Regions from separate parts of the Priestia sp. D3YE.R1 genome, predicted to be linked through region 2. Evidence: riboswitches for the same ligand, from Rfam matches in the RefSeq annotation. Region 2 holds a riboswitch; each other region holds the start of a gene.
What was found. Region 2 has a riboswitch for S-adenosylmethionine ahead of ACOZIR_RS16370 (trans-sulfuration enzyme family protein). Riboswitches for the same ligand answer to the same signal wherever they lie in the genome.
Positions count from the first base shown of each region.

Region 1: linked by a shared signal. The riboswitch ahead of ACOZIR_RS15755 (bifunctional homocysteine S-methyltransferase/methylenetetrahydrofolate reductase) and the one ahead of ACOZIR_RS16370 (trans-sulfuration enzyme family protein) in region 2 are both predicted to bind S-adenosylmethionine.
Region 3: linked by a shared signal. The riboswitch ahead of ACOZIR_RS22865 (methionine ABC transporter ATP-binding protein) and the one ahead of ACOZIR_RS16370 (trans-sulfuration enzyme family protein) in region 2 are both predicted to bind S-adenosylmethionine.

Region 1 covers NZ_JBLTHW010000002.1:701,994-707,363, reverse strand. The annotation lists gene ACOZIR_RS15760 (amino acid/polyamine transporter II) at 1-969, opposite strand, end outside; SAM riboswitch class I at 1,314-1,420, shown strand; gene ACOZIR_RS15755 (bifunctional homocysteine S-methyltransferase/methylenetetrahydrofolate reductase) at 1,528-3,366, shown strand; gene metH (methionine synthase) at 3,367-5,370, shown strand, end outside.
Region 2 covers NZ_JBLTHW010000002.1:816,836-822,205, reverse strand. The annotation lists gene ACOZIR_RS16375 (trans-sulfuration enzyme family protein) at 1-44, opposite strand, end outside; gene ACOZIR_RS16370 (trans-sulfuration enzyme family protein) at 28-1,173, opposite strand; SAM riboswitch class I at 1,245-1,362, opposite strand; gene ACOZIR_RS16365 (hypothetical protein) at 1,529-2,191, opposite strand; gene ACOZIR_RS16360 (spore coat protein) at 2,261-3,316, opposite strand; gene ACOZIR_RS16355 (CotH kinase family protein) at 3,535-4,620, opposite strand; gene ACOZIR_RS16350 (CotG/ExsB N-terminal domain-containing protein) at 4,792-5,268, shown strand.
Region 3 covers NZ_JBLTHW010000004.1:234,142-239,511, reverse strand. The annotation lists gene ACOZIR_RS22880 (carboxymuconolactone decarboxylase family protein) at 131-496, opposite strand; gene ACOZIR_RS22875 (MetQ/NlpA family ABC transporter substrate-binding protein) at 619-1,455, opposite strand; gene ACOZIR_RS22870 (methionine ABC transporter permease) at 1,473-2,141, opposite strand; gene ACOZIR_RS22865 (methionine ABC transporter ATP-binding protein) at 2,134-3,159, opposite strand; SAM riboswitch class I at 3,291-3,398, opposite strand; gene ACOZIR_RS22860 (thioredoxin family protein) at 3,579-3,878, opposite strand; gene ACOZIR_RS22855 (toprim domain-containing protein) at 3,893-4,243, opposite strand; gene ACOZIR_RS22850 (YusG family protein) at 4,425-4,670, opposite strand; gene gcvH (glycine cleavage system protein GcvH) at 4,750-5,133, opposite strand; gene ACOZIR_RS22840 (arsenate reductase family protein) at 5,269-5,370, opposite strand, start outside.

The sequences.
Region 1 (5,370 bases), 110 kb from region 2:
TGGATACAGAAGCCCAAGAAGCTGGGCATATCCGAATTGTCCAATAATAAAGCAAGCCAAGATAATAAACGCAAAAGCTTGTTTATCATTCAAGGGAAGAAATGACTGAAGCTGCTTAGCGATTCCAAATACATTTCCAATCAATGTAGTAAAAATCTCGCCTAACACAACTACCGTAAATAAAACATTCACCCACGCTGAGATATTTTTAACAACGGCACTCATCGGAATATCAAGTTGAAATGAATAAGGCAAATTGGAAAGGGCAAGATGAGTAGAAACAAGCATAAACGTAAGTACGCATCCTCCTATTACGGCCCCTTTTTTAATCACGCTCCTATCTTTCACGGAACTTCCTAATGGAACCAAAACGGCCTGAGCCAAAGCTAGATTTAGGGAAATGTATAAAAAGGGACTAACCGCCCACTTCCACTGTGTGACGAGCGTTAAATCCGGCTTCGTTTGAATCAGTGAGAAATAGCTGATATTTGGCACAAAAATGATAAAAGCAAATGAAAGCATCATCGGGACAACAAGAGAATTAACCATTAAAATACCGTTAATTCCCCTTGCGATAAATATATAAGTTAAAACAATTGTAAAAATCATCCCAACAGGAGGCCACAGCCCGAACTGTTCTTTTCCTATTGCCCCCGTACTCGCTAGCATGACTGAAGTTACTCCAAATAAAATGACAATCATTACACCGTTTACAACTTTTCCAAGCACATCACCAAATAAATATGTATTAAGCTGCTGATAAGAAGAAGCCCCAATTGCGTGCGAAAGCAGCATCATTTTCGAACCTAGCCAAATAAAAAACAAGCCGCTGACCAAAATTCCAACCATTCCAAGTTCCCCGTACTGTGTAAAAAATTGAACGATTTCCTTGCCTGTTGCAAAACCGGCTCCTACAACGGTGCCTACATACGTAGCAGCAACCTGCAGCGTGAGTTTCCACCTTTTCATGCCCATCACCCTTCTACCCTTCATAGTTCACTATATGTAGAAGCGATAAAAAAAAGACGAGCCTTTTTACGTATAAATCGACGCATCTCCCAGCGCTGGTGCCTTTTCGTTTATTTTTTATTTTTCATTTTCTTTTTGTATTTCTCACAAAAAACTCCTTAACCCCTAACATAACAGTCATTTTCAAACAAAATATACGGATATTTTCCCTTTAGCTTTTAAATTTTCCTCAATATTTGCTGGAAATTCACAATTTACTGTTGTATAATTTCTAAAAATCAGATAAATTATTAAATAAGTATTCTTTCTATTTAAAAAAATATGTTTCAATTATATACAATTGATTCTTATCATGAGAGGTGGAGGGACTGGCCCTTTGAAACCTCAGCAACCAGTCGTTAGAGACATGGTGCTAAATCCAGCAAGCAATTTATTGCTTGGAAGATAAGAAGGCGAAAAAAGTCTTCTTCTTAAGAAGACTTTTTCTATTTTATCGGCATATTGCATAAAACGAATCACTCGTGAAATAGAAGCGGAACAATTTAAGGAGGTTTTGACATGGGGTTACTTGAAGATTTAAAGTCTAAAATTTTAATTGGGGATGGTGCCACTGGTACCCTCCTTTACTCACACGGTATTGACAGCTGCTTTGAAGAACTAAACATCACCAAACCAGAAGAGGTTTCTCGTATTCACAGAGCCTATGTAGAAGCTGGTGCAAACGTTATTCAAACAAATACGTACGCTGCTAATTATCAAAAACTTGCCCGTTATGGATTAGAAGATTCAGTCAAAGATATCAATGTTGCTGGTGTAAAATTAGCGAAACAAGCTGCAAAAGATCAGGCTTACGTAGTTGGTACACTCGGCGGAATTCGTTCTTTCCAAAAAAACGCTATTAGTTTAGAAGAGGTTAAGCGAAGCATTCGTGAACAAATGTTTTGGCTTTTAAATGAAGGCGTGGATGGCCTTTTATTTGAAACATACTATGATTTTGAAGAATTAAAGACCGTTCTTACCCTGGCGAGAAAAGAAACGGATAAGCCTATTATTACCCACGTTTCCCTGCATGATATCGGCGTACTGCAAGATGGCCGTCCTTTAGCAGATGCATTAAAAGAATTAGAAGAGTTAGGAGCAGATGTTGTCGGACTTAACTGCCGTTTAGGTCCTTATCATATGATTCAGTCTCTTGAAGAAGTACCGCTTCCCGATCGTGCTTTCTTATCTGCTTACCCTAACGCCAGCCTTCCGGCGTATGTGGAAGGAAAGCTGGAATATGAAACGAATGAAGACTACTTTGTAGAAAGCGCGCGTTTATTCCGCGAACAAGGGGTTCGCTTAATTGGAGGATGCTGCGGTACAACACCAGCTCACGTACGCGCAATGTCGTCTGCTTTAAAAGACCTGCCTCCGATTACAAGCAAAGTCGTTAAAATGAGACCAGCCGTTACGGTTCAAGAGCGTGAGCAGCAGGATAAACCTCATATGCACGAAATTGTGAAGAAACGCCGCTCGGTTATCGTTGAGCTAGATCCTCCTAAACAGCTTGGTCCGACGAAATTTTTAGAAGGCGCAAAAGCACTTGATAAAGTCGGAGTAGATGCTATTACATTAGCTGATAATTCTCTAGCCTCACCTCGCATCAGCAACTTAGCAATGGCAACACTGATGCAGCAAGAAACAAAAGCACGACCGCTTATTCATATTACCTGTCGCGACCGAAATTTAATTGGACTTCAGTCTCATTTAATGGGACTTCATACGTTAGGAATGAATCAAGTGCTTGCAATTACCGGTGATCCGTCAAAAGTTGGCGATTTCCCTGGCGCCACTTCGGTCTACGATTTATCTTCATTTGACTTGATTAGTTTAATTGCTCAGTTTAATGAAGGACTATCTTATTCCGGCAAACCGCTTGGTCAAAAAACCAATTTTTCCATTGCAGCTGCCTTTAACCCAAACGTGCGTCACTTAGACCGAGCCGTTCAGCGTTTGGAAAAGAAAATCGACTGCGGGGCTCACTATTTCATTACTCAACCTCTCTATTCAACTAAGCAAATTGAAGAGGTATATGAAGCAACCAAACATTTAACAACACCGGTATACATCGGGATCATGCCGTTAACAAGCGCAAGAAATGCTCGATTTATTCACCATGAAGTACCTGGAATTAAATTATCAGAAGATATTCTAGAACGCATGGACGCAACGGGAAATGACCGGATTCGCGGCGAAGTCGAAGGCCTTGCGATTGCAAAAAACTTAATTGATACAGCATATGAGTTATTTGACGGTATTTACTTAATTACGCCGTTTATGCGCTATGAAATGACCGAAATTCTAACACGCTATATTCATGACAAGCAACTCGTTACATCAGAAAGGAAGATATAAATGAGCTCACTTATCGAACAACAACTAAAGAAGCGAATACTCGTCATCGATGGAGCAATGGGAACGATGATTCAAGATGCTGATTTAACCGCTGAAGATTTTGGCGGCGAAGAATATGAAGGCTGTAACGAATATTTGACCCGTACAGCGCCTCATGTGATTCAGCGCATTCATGAAGAGTACTTTGCAGCAGGTGCTGACATCATTGAAACCAATACGTTTGGCTCAACATCTACCGTACTTGATGAATACGATTTAGGCCACTTGGCGTATGAATTGAATATCGAAGCTGTGAAGCTTGCTTGTGCAGCCCGCGATAAATATTCAACTCCCGAATGGCCTAGGTTCGTAGCTGGAGCTATCGGTCCTACCACTAAAACTCTCTCTGTTACCGGAGGTATTACATTCCCTGAGCTAGTAGAATCGTACGAAGAGCAAGTTCGGGGTTTGTTAGACGGCGGCGTTGACTTACTTCTAGTCGAAACCTGCCAAGACATGCTGAACGTAAAAGCCGCATTTTTAGGTATTACAGCGGCGTTTGAAAAACTAAAAATAGAAGTTCCGATTATGATTTCAGGAACAATTGAGCCTATGGGAACAACTCTCGCTGGTCAAGATATCGAATCTTTTTACTTATCACTGGAACACATGAAGCCTCTTTCAGTCGGACTTAACTGCGCGACAGGCCCTGAATTTATGACAGATCATATTCGCTCTCTTTCAAACCTAGCTACTTCAGCAGTTAGCTGTTATCCAAACGCTGGACTTCCGGATGAAGAAGGCAATTATCATGAATCCCCTGAGCTGCTTGCTCAAAAAATTAAAGGGTTTGCTGATAAAGGCTGGCTGAACTTTGTAGGCGGATGCTGTGGTACAACGCCTGCTCATATTAAAGCACTGGTTGAAGCGGTAAAAGAGGTTGCGCCTCGTTCGCTTGATCGCTCCGAGCATAACCATGCTGTCACCGGTATTGAACCACTTGTATATGACGATTCTATGCGCCCTCTTTTTGTGGGAGAACGTACGAATGTAATCGGTTCTCGCAAGTTCAAGCGTCTGATTGCGGAAGGAAAAATTGAAGAAGCATCTGAAATTGCGCGTGCTCAAGTTAAAAATGGTGCTCACGTTATCGATATTTGCTTAGCAGATCCAGACCGTGAAGAAATGGAAGACATGGAGGAATTTATTCAAGAAGTTGTAAAAAAAGTGAAGGTTCCTCTTGTAATCGATTCAACCGACGAGAAAGTTATTGAAAAAGCTTTAACGTACTCACAAGGTAAGGTTATTATTAACTCCATTAACCTAGAAGATGGTGAAGAGCGTTTTGATGCAATCTTACCGCTAGTAAAAAAATTCGGTGCAGCTCTGGTTGTCGGTACAATCGATGAAACAGGCATGGCCGTTACTGCAGAACGAAAAGTAGAGATTGCTAAACGCTCACATGATTTGCTTGTTGAAAAACATGGCTTTAATCCAAAAGATATTATTTTTGACCCTCTTGTGTTTCCTGTAGGGACCGGTGATGAACAATATATTGGTTCTGCTGAAGAAACAGTTAAGGGAATTAAAATGATTAAAGAAGCCCTGCCTGATTGCCTGACCATTCTTGGCGTAAGTAATGTGTCATTCGGTCTTCCTCCAGTCGGACGTGAAGTACTGAATGCCGTTTACCTTTATCACTGTACGCAGGCTGGACTCGATTATGCCATTGTTAATACCGAAAAATTAGAGCGCTATGCTTCTATTCCAGAAGCTGAAATTGAGCTTGCTAATGCGTTATTATTTAACACAACTGATGAAACGCTAAGCACGTTTACCGACTTTTATCGTGATAAAAAGAAAGAAGCAAAAGTAGAAATTTCTACGTTAACACTCGAAGAACGATTGGCAATGTATATTGTCGAAGGTACAAAAGAAGGATTGCTTCCTGATTTAGAACAGGCTTTAGCTCAATATGATGATCCGTTAGATATTATTAACGGACCGCTTATGGAGGGAATGGCG
Region 2 (5,370 bases):
ATTAAGTTCGTACCAAATCTATGTTTATTATTGTTGGTATGCATCAAATGCCTCCTTCAAATCTTTAATTAAATCATCTGCGTGCTCAATTCCAACAGATAATCGCAGTAAACAGTTTGTTACTCCGACACGGTTTCGAATTTCCTCCGGAATGTCAGCGTGTGTTTGACGAGCTGGGAATGTCATTAAACTTTCCACGCCTCCTAAGCTTTCTGCAAATGTAATAACTTTGACATTTTCCAAAAGCGTGGACACGATGTCAGGGTGTGAGACAGCAAAAGAAATCATGCCTCCAAATCCAGTTGCTTGTTTCTTCATGATTTCATAGCCCGGATGTGTTTCAAGACCAGGGTAATACACTTTTTCCACGAGATCATGAGCAGTAAGCCACTTTGCAATTTTCAGTGCGTTTTCGTTATGCTTTTCCATACGAAGCGCTAGCGTTTTAACACCGCGCAATAACAGCCAGCTATCTTGTGGACCTAAGATTGCCCCAGCTGCATTTTGATAAAAACGAATTCTTTCTCCTAAGCTACTACATCGAGCGACTACAAGACCAGCAACTACATCATTATGACCTCCAATGTATTTGCTCGCACTATGTATCACGATATCTGCTCCAAGCTCTAAAGGACGCTGATAGTAAGGGGACATGAATGTATTGTCAACGATCGTAAGCAAATCATGCTGTTTAGCTAACGCAATTGCTTCTGGCAAATCAGTTACGTGCATCATTGGATTTGTAGGTGTTTCAATAAATACAGCTTTCGTATTGGGACGAAGCGCATCTTTCACTTGCTCGAGATGGGCTGTGTTGACGTACGAAACAGTAATTCCTTGCTCTGAAAAGATTTCATTTAGTACTCGGTACGTTCCTCCGTATAAATCCTCTGATACAATTAAATGATCTCCGTTTTTAAATAGTGCTAAAACTGCCATTACACCCGCCATTCCTGAAGCGAATGCTACTCCTACTTCGCCTTTTTCTAAAGCAGCAATTGCTTCTTCCAATGCTGTACGAGTAGGATTTGCCGTACGCGCATAGTCAAATCCTGTACTTTGCCCTAAAGCAGGATGAGCAAATGTTGATGCTTGGTAAATGGGTGTTGTAATAGAACCTGTTGAAGGGTCACGACCTACTCCTGAACGAACTAATAAAGTTTCAATTTTCATCTATTTCTCTCCTTAACTCAAAATAAAAAACACTCTTCACAGATGGAAGAGTGTTCGTTTATACACGATTTCTCTCATCTGTTAGAACAATACTGATGTTCCACAGGAATTAGCACCGTTCAAATGAATGTTTCATTTGATGGTTGCCGGGCATCGCAGGGCCAGTCCCTCCGCCACTCTTGATAAGAGTTCTATATAATTGTTGGTGGTTAACGTTTGTTGTTACTAACTTTAATAAAGATTTTCTTTATTGTCAACATAATTTTCTAAAAAATTTAAATCATCTCATTTGTTTATTCAATATACTTGTCCTGATAAGCACATAAAAAAAGAGACGACACCGAGGTCTCTTTTTCTAAGGCAAGTGCACAGATTTTACATGAGCTAGCTTCCAATACATACTTTCTCCATTTGCCGTAATTAGTTCAACAATATTATTAGAAACTTCTTTAAGTACGCCAATTTTTTCTGATTGATCCCCTAAATCTAATACGACCAGTTGATTTTCATATTTTTTAAGCTGCTCTTCAAAGTTTCTGACAAAAGGTGCAGAGGCGGGCCTTACTGGCAGCTCTTTGTCACTTAAAGAATAAGGGGTTAACTCATTACTGTAAGGGGTAAGCCATTTCAAATGATGCAGAGAAACAAAGACATTCTTATACACTGGAGAATAAAATACAAGATAATCATTCAGCACGCTTGTAATATAGCCATGCAATGATTTCCCTCCCGTTACATAAATTTCAATAAACTTCCCTTTTGCCTGCTGTAAAATATTACGATAAGAAATCCGCTGACTTTCTTCTATTAAGTTCTCTTCTATTTCACGTAAAACCGTATAGTCTTCTTCCGATACTTCCCGCAAACCATGCATGTGTAAAAGAGGAATATACAAATAATCATGTCCATTATACAAAACCATAATATCTAATCCAAGATCAATAAGTCTGCCAACAAATGTCGTTTTACCTGAAATATCTAACTCCACAATTTTATTGATATAATGATTCATACTCATTCTCATTCTCCTCCTTTTTCCTATATGATAGAAAAGGTGCTTTATAAGCACCTTTTATGTTCCATTTCATCATGCTTTCCAACGATAATTTTTCGTTTTAATAACTTTCTCTGCCGGTGCTGAAGAGCGTGAACCCGTACGGCGTCCTCGAGAACGATCCCCTGTGCGTCCTCCCGTGCGGCGTCCTCGAGAGCGATCATCTGTGCGCCCTCCCGTACGGCGTCCTGTACGTCCACCTGTGCGGCTTCCTGTACGTTCTTCTGTAGACTTTGCAGCTTCAGTCTCTCCATTTTCTTCTGTTTCCTCATTGTTTTGATTGTTATCGTTTTGCTTAAAAGCCCCTTTTGCTCCTACACAAATGGTTTTAACATGTCTCGGCTGTAAGCGTAATACTTGATTATTCTGCACAAGTGTAAATGTACCATTTCGGCTTTGTACTAGCACGCCCTCTACAGCTTCAGGTCCTCCATTATTGATTGATACCCATTTATGGGAAAGGTGAGCAAAAAGATCGTTAAAGCTTTTAGATTTCATATATTCTGGTTCTTGACTCACTAAGAGTTCATTTGCAGATTGAGTAGTTTGATCTCCATTGTTGTTTTGATATTCACTCACACTCTTAACGTGTTCAGTATTAATATAGATGATACCGTCGTCCTCTGTGAGTAATACTATATAAGCAGATTCAAATGAACCTAAGACATCAAGAAGTTGACCTGCTTTTTTCTCAGGCCCACCTTGGTTAACCTGCACATATTTAGTTTTCATCAATGATAAAGTTCCTGCAAAAGTTTTTCCTCGATACAATTCTAATTCTGTGCTAATTCCGGTAAACGTTTGTGCCGAATTTGACATAGTATCTTCAGTAATACTTTTTACATGCGCTAAGTGATAATATACAAGTGTATATTCTTGCTGATTATTATTTTGGTTGTTTTGATTGTTTTGATTGTTATTTTCACCATTATTGTTATTATTGTTATTATTGCTTTCCACTGCTAAGATTAAATAGTCTGACTGCACGTCAACCAAATAACCTGTTTTAGATTCAGGTCCTCCACGATAAACAGTCACCACTCTTCCTTTTAGGGGTTTGAAGTGAGAAGAATAGCCTTTATCAGGCATTTGTATATTTCGGCTGCGTTTTTGGCTTGATTTTTGGCGTGGATTTTGATTTTGCTCTTGTTCTTGGCCATAGTAATAGTTACTCATTGTTTTTCCTCCTTATTAGTTATCCTTATTGGTCATTCATACTGTATATATACGTATCATGTACAGCTATTGATTTCCTGCATTTGCCTATTATTAACAAAATCCACTGTTGCCTATAAATCTATCCATTTTTAAAGAGTCAAAAGGTTATTTTTAATATACGCTGTTCGTTCTTTTATAAAAGACAGCATAAATTCGGGTTCTTTATAAAATTGCTCTAAGTTATCTTTTACGTAAGGATCTTTTAATACATATGGAGCAATATACTCATGCAGTTGATAAATGATTGGTTTCATGTATTCTATTGTAAATTGATTATTTAGAACATTGTTCATTTTTTTAATATATCGCTTTTTAATGCTGTTCACCGCCAGTAAGCGAGCTGTAAGCGTATTAAATCCTTGTGCACGGACATAGTCTCCTTCCATTACTTTTCCATTTACATCTCTTCCCCAAGTTGCATCATAATCCCATGGAATCAGTTCAAAACGCCCGCTTTCATGATTTAGATAGAGCGCATAGTTATGGACAAAACCGTCGTAATTCTGCATACAAATAATACCGACTAGCCAAGATAAGTAGCGGTCGACGTTCAGGTACTTCTCAATATTCTGTTCGAATTCCGTATTTGTCCAGGTATTAAGATTAAATATAAACTTTTCTAATTTTTCCTCATCCCCTTCTCTCACTGCTTTATCTTCATATCCAGATAACAAAGTTGTTTTCGGCTTTTTATCCAAATCGCTCATCAAAGAAAAATTAGCATCTCCGTCCACTGCATAAAATATGGATCCATCCGCTAAATTTCTTTTTTTCAAAAATAGTTCATCTACCGATTCGAGCTGAAGATATATTCCTTCATTTTTCCCATTAATCTTAAGAGTGACAAACTGAGAGTGAGGAGATAAAACATCTAAAGAAGAGAAAAAATCGAGGGACAATTTGTTGCGCATAAGCGATGGATCTTTATATTCAGCGTTTAGGTGTATTTCTTTGGCACGCTGAAATATCTTCGGAGAATAAAATTCAATATAATATGACTTTTTCTTCATCTTCCGAATATGGGAGCCTCTTAGCAGCAAATCAATATCGTAGCGTTTTTTGTTAAACTTCATCGTTGCCTGAACCGCTTCTTCTGACCAAATATCTCTTTGCATTTCCTTTAAATCTTTTACATTCACAAACAGAGCGTATTGAGGGATTTCTTTTTGCTTCATTATTCGACCACCTTTCTTCAATTATTAAAGTATATGAAGGGAAAATTCTCCATGATACCCCACCGCATCAACTATTTCCGTAAACTCCACTTTTGACTCATATCAAGGACAAGCATCAGCGCGTATTCTATTAATGCAAGACCTAGTCCAATTGCCAAGGAGGTTTTTGTATTGCATATTACACCTGAAAAAATTAAAGAGGCTGCTGAAGCCCTAGAATGTACAGAACTGAAATCTTTTATGTTTCAAGAGCCAACTGCCGGTCCACTAACAAAGCCGCGTCGCTCTTCTCGTAGCACTCGCCGTTCTACCCGCGGTACGCGTCGCTCTTCTCGCGGCTCTCGTCGTTCTACTCGCCGCTCTCATCGCTCTACTCGTCGTTCTCGCCGTTCTACTCGCCGCTCTCGCCGTTCTACTCGCCGCTCTCGCCGTTCTACTCGCCGCTCTCGCCGTTCTACTCGCCGCTCTCGCCGTTCTACTCGCCGCTCTCGCCGTTCTACTCGCCGCTCTCGCCGTTCTACTCGCCGCTCTCGCCGTTCTACTCGCCGCTCTCGCCGTTCTACTCGCCGCTCTCGCCGTTCTACCCGCCGCTCTCGTCGTTCTACTCGCCGCTCTCGTCTTTCTACTCGCCGCTCTCGTCGTTCTTAATTTCTCTAAACACTCATCTTTATTGCAAAAAAAAGCCGAAGAACCATGAGTGTCTTCGGCGTTTTTTTCCAGTTATAGAAGGGGCACATTTGGAAATATACT
Region 3 (5,370 bases), on a different contig from region 2:
AGCAACCTTTTGACCCAAAAGGTTTTAAACCATTATGTACGTTTTTTAAGACTAAATCCACTCATAAAAAAGTTGCCTTAAAAGACTCTATAGAGCCTTCTAAGACAAGCTTTTTACCCGCTTTATTTACTTAGTGCGTGTGGCTAGTCAGTTCTGAAACACACTCTTGGACAAGCGTAACGGACTGACTCATCGCTGCGCCTCCGCCAAATGCTGCTGATACTCCGCATGCTTCTAAAATTTCTTGCTCAGTTGCACCTTGATCAATGCAGCCTTTCGTATGATAAATCATACAGTACTCGTCTTGAGCTACTACGCTGATCCCTAACGCGATTAACTGCTTTTCTTTTTTAGAAAGAGAACCTTCTCCAAAACATGCTTCAGTAAACGCATTAAACGTTTTTGTTACTTCCGGCAATTTTTCACTAAATTTCCCAACACCCATTTTATAATCATGAAGTGCTTGCTCAGTTGAATGACGTGCTTCTTGCTGCATAACGTCAGCTCCCATCATCAGTAAAGTTTTCACGGTTAGTATGCGTGAGAAAAATAAGAGTTATTCGTTTTGCCGCATACAAAAAAAGCACTTGCCCAGAGTGGGCCAGCGCTTTTCTTCTATTATTTATTTACCGGCAATACTCCGCCTTTGTATTTTTCTTTAATGTAATCTTGAATTTCTTTAGAGTGAAGAACTTTTACTAAAGCTTTCACTGTATCTTTATTTTCGTCACCTTTGTGAACCGTAATGATGTTTGCATAAGGGTTATCTTCTTTGCTTTCAACTGCGATTGGATCTTTTACTGGATCTAAACCAGCATCGATAGCATAGTTAGCATTGATAACAACAGCGTCACCTTCATTATTTTTGTACATTTGAGGTAACAATCCGCCTTCAACATCGGCTTTAAATTTTAAATTTTTAGGGTTTTCTACAATATCTTTAATTTGTGCATCTATTTTCTTTACGCCTGGCTTTAATTTAATCACGCCAGCTTTTTCAAAAATCGATAAAATACGTCCTTGCTCTGCTACCGCATCACGCATAATAACTGTACCGTTTTTCGGAAGATCTTTTAAGCTTTTGTATTTTTTAGAGTAGATACCAATTGGTTCAATGTGAATGGCACCGGCACTTACGAAATCATACCCTTTTTCACCCTTGTGATCTTTTAACACTGAATTCATATAAGGAACGTGCTGGAAGTAGTTTGCATCAATTTCATTGTTTGCAAGAGCTGTGTTCGGTAAGATATAATCTTGGAATTTTTTAATTTCTAAGTCAATTCCTTGTTTTTCTAAAATCGGTTTTGCTTGTTCTAAAATTTCAGCATGAGGCGTATTAGATGCACCCACGACAATTTTCTTTTCATCTTCTGATCCATTGTTAGATCCACACGCAGCTAATCCTACTACTAGTGCAGATGTTAATGCTAAAGCCGAAAGCCATTTTTTCATAATAAATAATCCTCCCTTTATCTTTTATCAATTTTTGCAGTAATCGCATCTCCAATAAGTTGGATAATAAATACAATAATCAAAATTAAGATTGTAGCGGCTAGCGTTACGTCATTATGACTGCGCTGGAATCCTTCTAAATATGCAAGGTTTCCAAGACCTCCGGCTCCAATCACACCCGCCATTGCCGTATAGCCGACTAATGCAATCGTTGTTACCGTCAAACCGGAAATTAAAGCTGGCAGCGATTCAGGTAACAGCACTTTAAAAATAATGGTGCTTGTTGTTGCTCCCATTGATTTAGCAGCTTCAATCACACCTTTATCAATTTCGCGCAAACCAATTTCTACAAGACGCGCATAAAATGGTGCTGCTCCAACAATTAAAGCAGGTAACGCTGCATTAGCACCTAGAATACTTCCTACCAATGCTTTGGTAAATGGAATCAGTAAAACAATTAAAATAATGAATGGAATGGAACGAAAGATATTTACAACCGCTGACACAATGGCATATAAAGGTTTGTTTTGCCAAAGCTGTCCTTTGGACGTTAAAAATAAAAGCAAGCCCAATAAAATACCTAGAACAAATGTGGCTACAACTGAAATAGCCGTCATATATAGTGTTTCATTTGTCGCTTGAATAAAATCGTCTAAAATAACGTTTGGAAATAGTTTCTCAAGCATTTATCATTACCTCCACTTCTACCTGCTGCTCATGAATGTATGCAATGACTTTTTTAACTTCTGTTAATTCTCCGTCTAAATGAACGAACAACGTTCCGTATGAACCTGTTTGCGTATGAGAAATCTTTCCTTGTAAAATATTAATCGTTACATCAAACTGTTTTAAAATCGTTGTAATGAGCGGTTGCTCTGCTTTTCCGCCAACAAACGTCAGCTGAATAATTTGCCCGCTTGGATACAGCTCTTTCACTTGTTCAATCGTTTCAAACGTTTCCTCTGGTTCAGAAATCTGTTGAACAAATCGTTTTGTAATCGGCTGCTTAGGTTTTCTGAATACTTCTAGCACTTGTCCTTCTTCTACTACTGCCCCATTTTCCATAACAGCTACTCGATGACAAATTTTACGAATGACGTGCATTTCATGAGTAATTAATACAATGGTTAACCCTAGCTTCTCATTAATATCTACTAACAGATCTAAAATAGAATCTGTCGTTTGAGGATCAAGCGCTGATGTGGCTTCATCACAAAGCAATACTTTTGGATTATTCGCTAGCGCTCGAGCAATACCAACACGCTGCTTTTGTCCACCGCTAAGCTGAGATGGATAAGCATTTTCACGACCTTCAAGTCCAACTAGCTTAATGAGTTCGTCTACTCGTTTCATTCTTTTTTCTTTTGAAATCCCTGCTATTTCTAACGGAAAAGCAATATTTTCTCTCACCGTACGCGACCATAAAATATTAAAGTGTTGAAATACCATACTAATTTCTTGTCTAGCTTTTCTGAGTTTTCCGCCTTTAATTTTTCCAATATCATTACCTGCTACTTCGACCGTTCCTGTCGTTGGTGTTTCTAATCCGTTTAGCAAGCGAATCAAAGAACTTTTCCCCGCTCCGCTATAACCAATAATTCCGTAAATTTCACCTTGGTTAACGGTTAGATTCACATTATCAACAGCTGTTACTTGACCGCTTTTAGCCTGATAAATTTTTGTAACGTCTGTTAATGTAATCATATTTCTTCACCTTCTTTAATAAAAACTTAATTATGTTAGGTTGCCCTATAGGATGAAAAAGCCGTAAAACAATTTTCCCCATTAAAAAAGCCTCTCTGCGCATGACAGAAAGGCTCGATATTTAATCCTTTCTCTCATCTTTCAAAGCGCATAGCTTTGCAGGAATTGGCACCATTTCAGTTAGTCTGACGGTTGCCGGGTTTCACAGGGCTCAGTCCCTCCACCTCTCTTGATAAGAGTTCGCAACAATTATTTTGTTTTTGGGAAATATTCATTCATTTATGAACATTCATGAGTGTGATTTTAGCATGTGTCAGATAGGCTGTCAACAGATTTTGCTCTTGGGATAATATCCCAAGAACTCAACAACCCCAACGGTTCGCTCTCTTTCCATTTTTTCATTTTAAACAAACGTTTGATTATCGAAGCTCCTCGAGTATGTGCTCGATGGAATGAAAAGCGTAGAGTTTTTTTACCATTTCACCATTTTTCACTTCGATCAAACAAGGTACGCTTTCAATTGAAAATAATTCTGCCTTTGAAGGCATATAATTTAAATTGCTCATTCCGATGGTTACATCCGGCAGCATCGCTTCTGCCACGGTTAACATTTTTTTTGCCAGCTGACATGTTCCGCAAAAAGGCGTATGGAAAAAGATAAACGCTCTTTCTCCTTCTTTCAACTGATCATCAAGCTGTTTTTCGCTCCATTCTTGCATGTTGCTCATTCCTTTTATGTTAAAAATTCTGCATTAACATCGATATTGGCACTCAGTAATACTGTTGCTATGTGATGTCTAGGGGCGGCAGCAACTTCTCGGTACATTTTATCAATATATAGATGCTCTGCTTCCGGAAGCTCTCGTTTAAATTGTTTTCTTAGCTTATTCCCTGAATCATCAGAGTCAACGAGTATGTATACCTCTTTATTAAACGTACAGTCAATAATTTCATCCAGCTTTGATAAACTAATCGTACCGTTTGTACAAATAATCTCAATTGGTTCTCGAATGATATCTTGAATACGTTTTTTATCTGATTTTCCTTCGACAATAATTACTTTTTCAATTCCAATTAGCCCCATTTTCATCACCCATAATCGTCAGTTGTATAGTAACATCATTTCTTTATGCTATACAATATTCGTTAATGTATCACAGTTCACCTGTTTTTTAAAAGAAATTTGCAAGAAAGAACTGTTTTTAAAGGCAGCTCAGGCCATATTGTTTCCATAAAACAAGAAAAACAGCGGCAGTTGCCACTGTTTAGCACCATCCTGCTTCTTCGTCGCAGTCTGTATATTTTTGCGTTTCACCTTTTTTTTGTACGTCCGTATATTGGTAGAACTTATTATTTTCTTGCGAATATCCTTCTTCAAAGCGGTATTCATTGCCGCTTGTTCCGTAACTAACTTCACCAATTGGCTGCTTATCAACATATAATTTCATACCGCCGTCATGAAATTTAGCTGTAACGCGATCTGTAACGTCCATTTTTTGTTTTTCAAACATAAAAAGACACTCCTTTAGTTTGTTTACTAATAGAGTGTCCAGTCAAAAATTTTTCATAAAGACAATTTATGGAGGAATATTATCCTTCGTTTGTCATTTCTTCGTATTGCTCTGCTGTCATTAGCTTGTCTACTTGAGAAGAATCAGATGGTTTGATTGTAATCATCCATGCTTCTTCGTATGGAGAATCATTAACCAGTTCAGGGCTATCGCTTAAGTTGTCGTTTACTGCTACAACTTCACCGCTAATTGGTGCATAGAGCTCAGAAACTGTTTTTACTGATTCAACGCTGCCAAACGGCTCGTCAGCCTCTACTGTTGCTCCTACTTCTGGCAGTTCAACGAATACGATGTCTCCAAGCTCAGCTTGAGCGAAATGTGTAATACCTACGCGGACAACGTCTCCTTCTGTTTTTACCCATTCATGCTCTTCAGAATAACGCAAATCTTTTGGTGTATTCATCTTAATCCCTCCAAAATATGTATCGTAATTTGTTTATATAAAAAGCGCCTTCAACGTGGAGAACACTTTCTACAACCTAAAATAACTTCCTATTAACAGTGTAACGTAAAAGGTAAAAATTTTCTATTTGAAAACTCACTTCCACACGTCTTCAAACTGCTCTTCTTTGAAACCAAGCGTTACTTTTTGTCCATCTGTTAGCAGCGGACGCTTAATTAACATGCCATCTGACGCAAG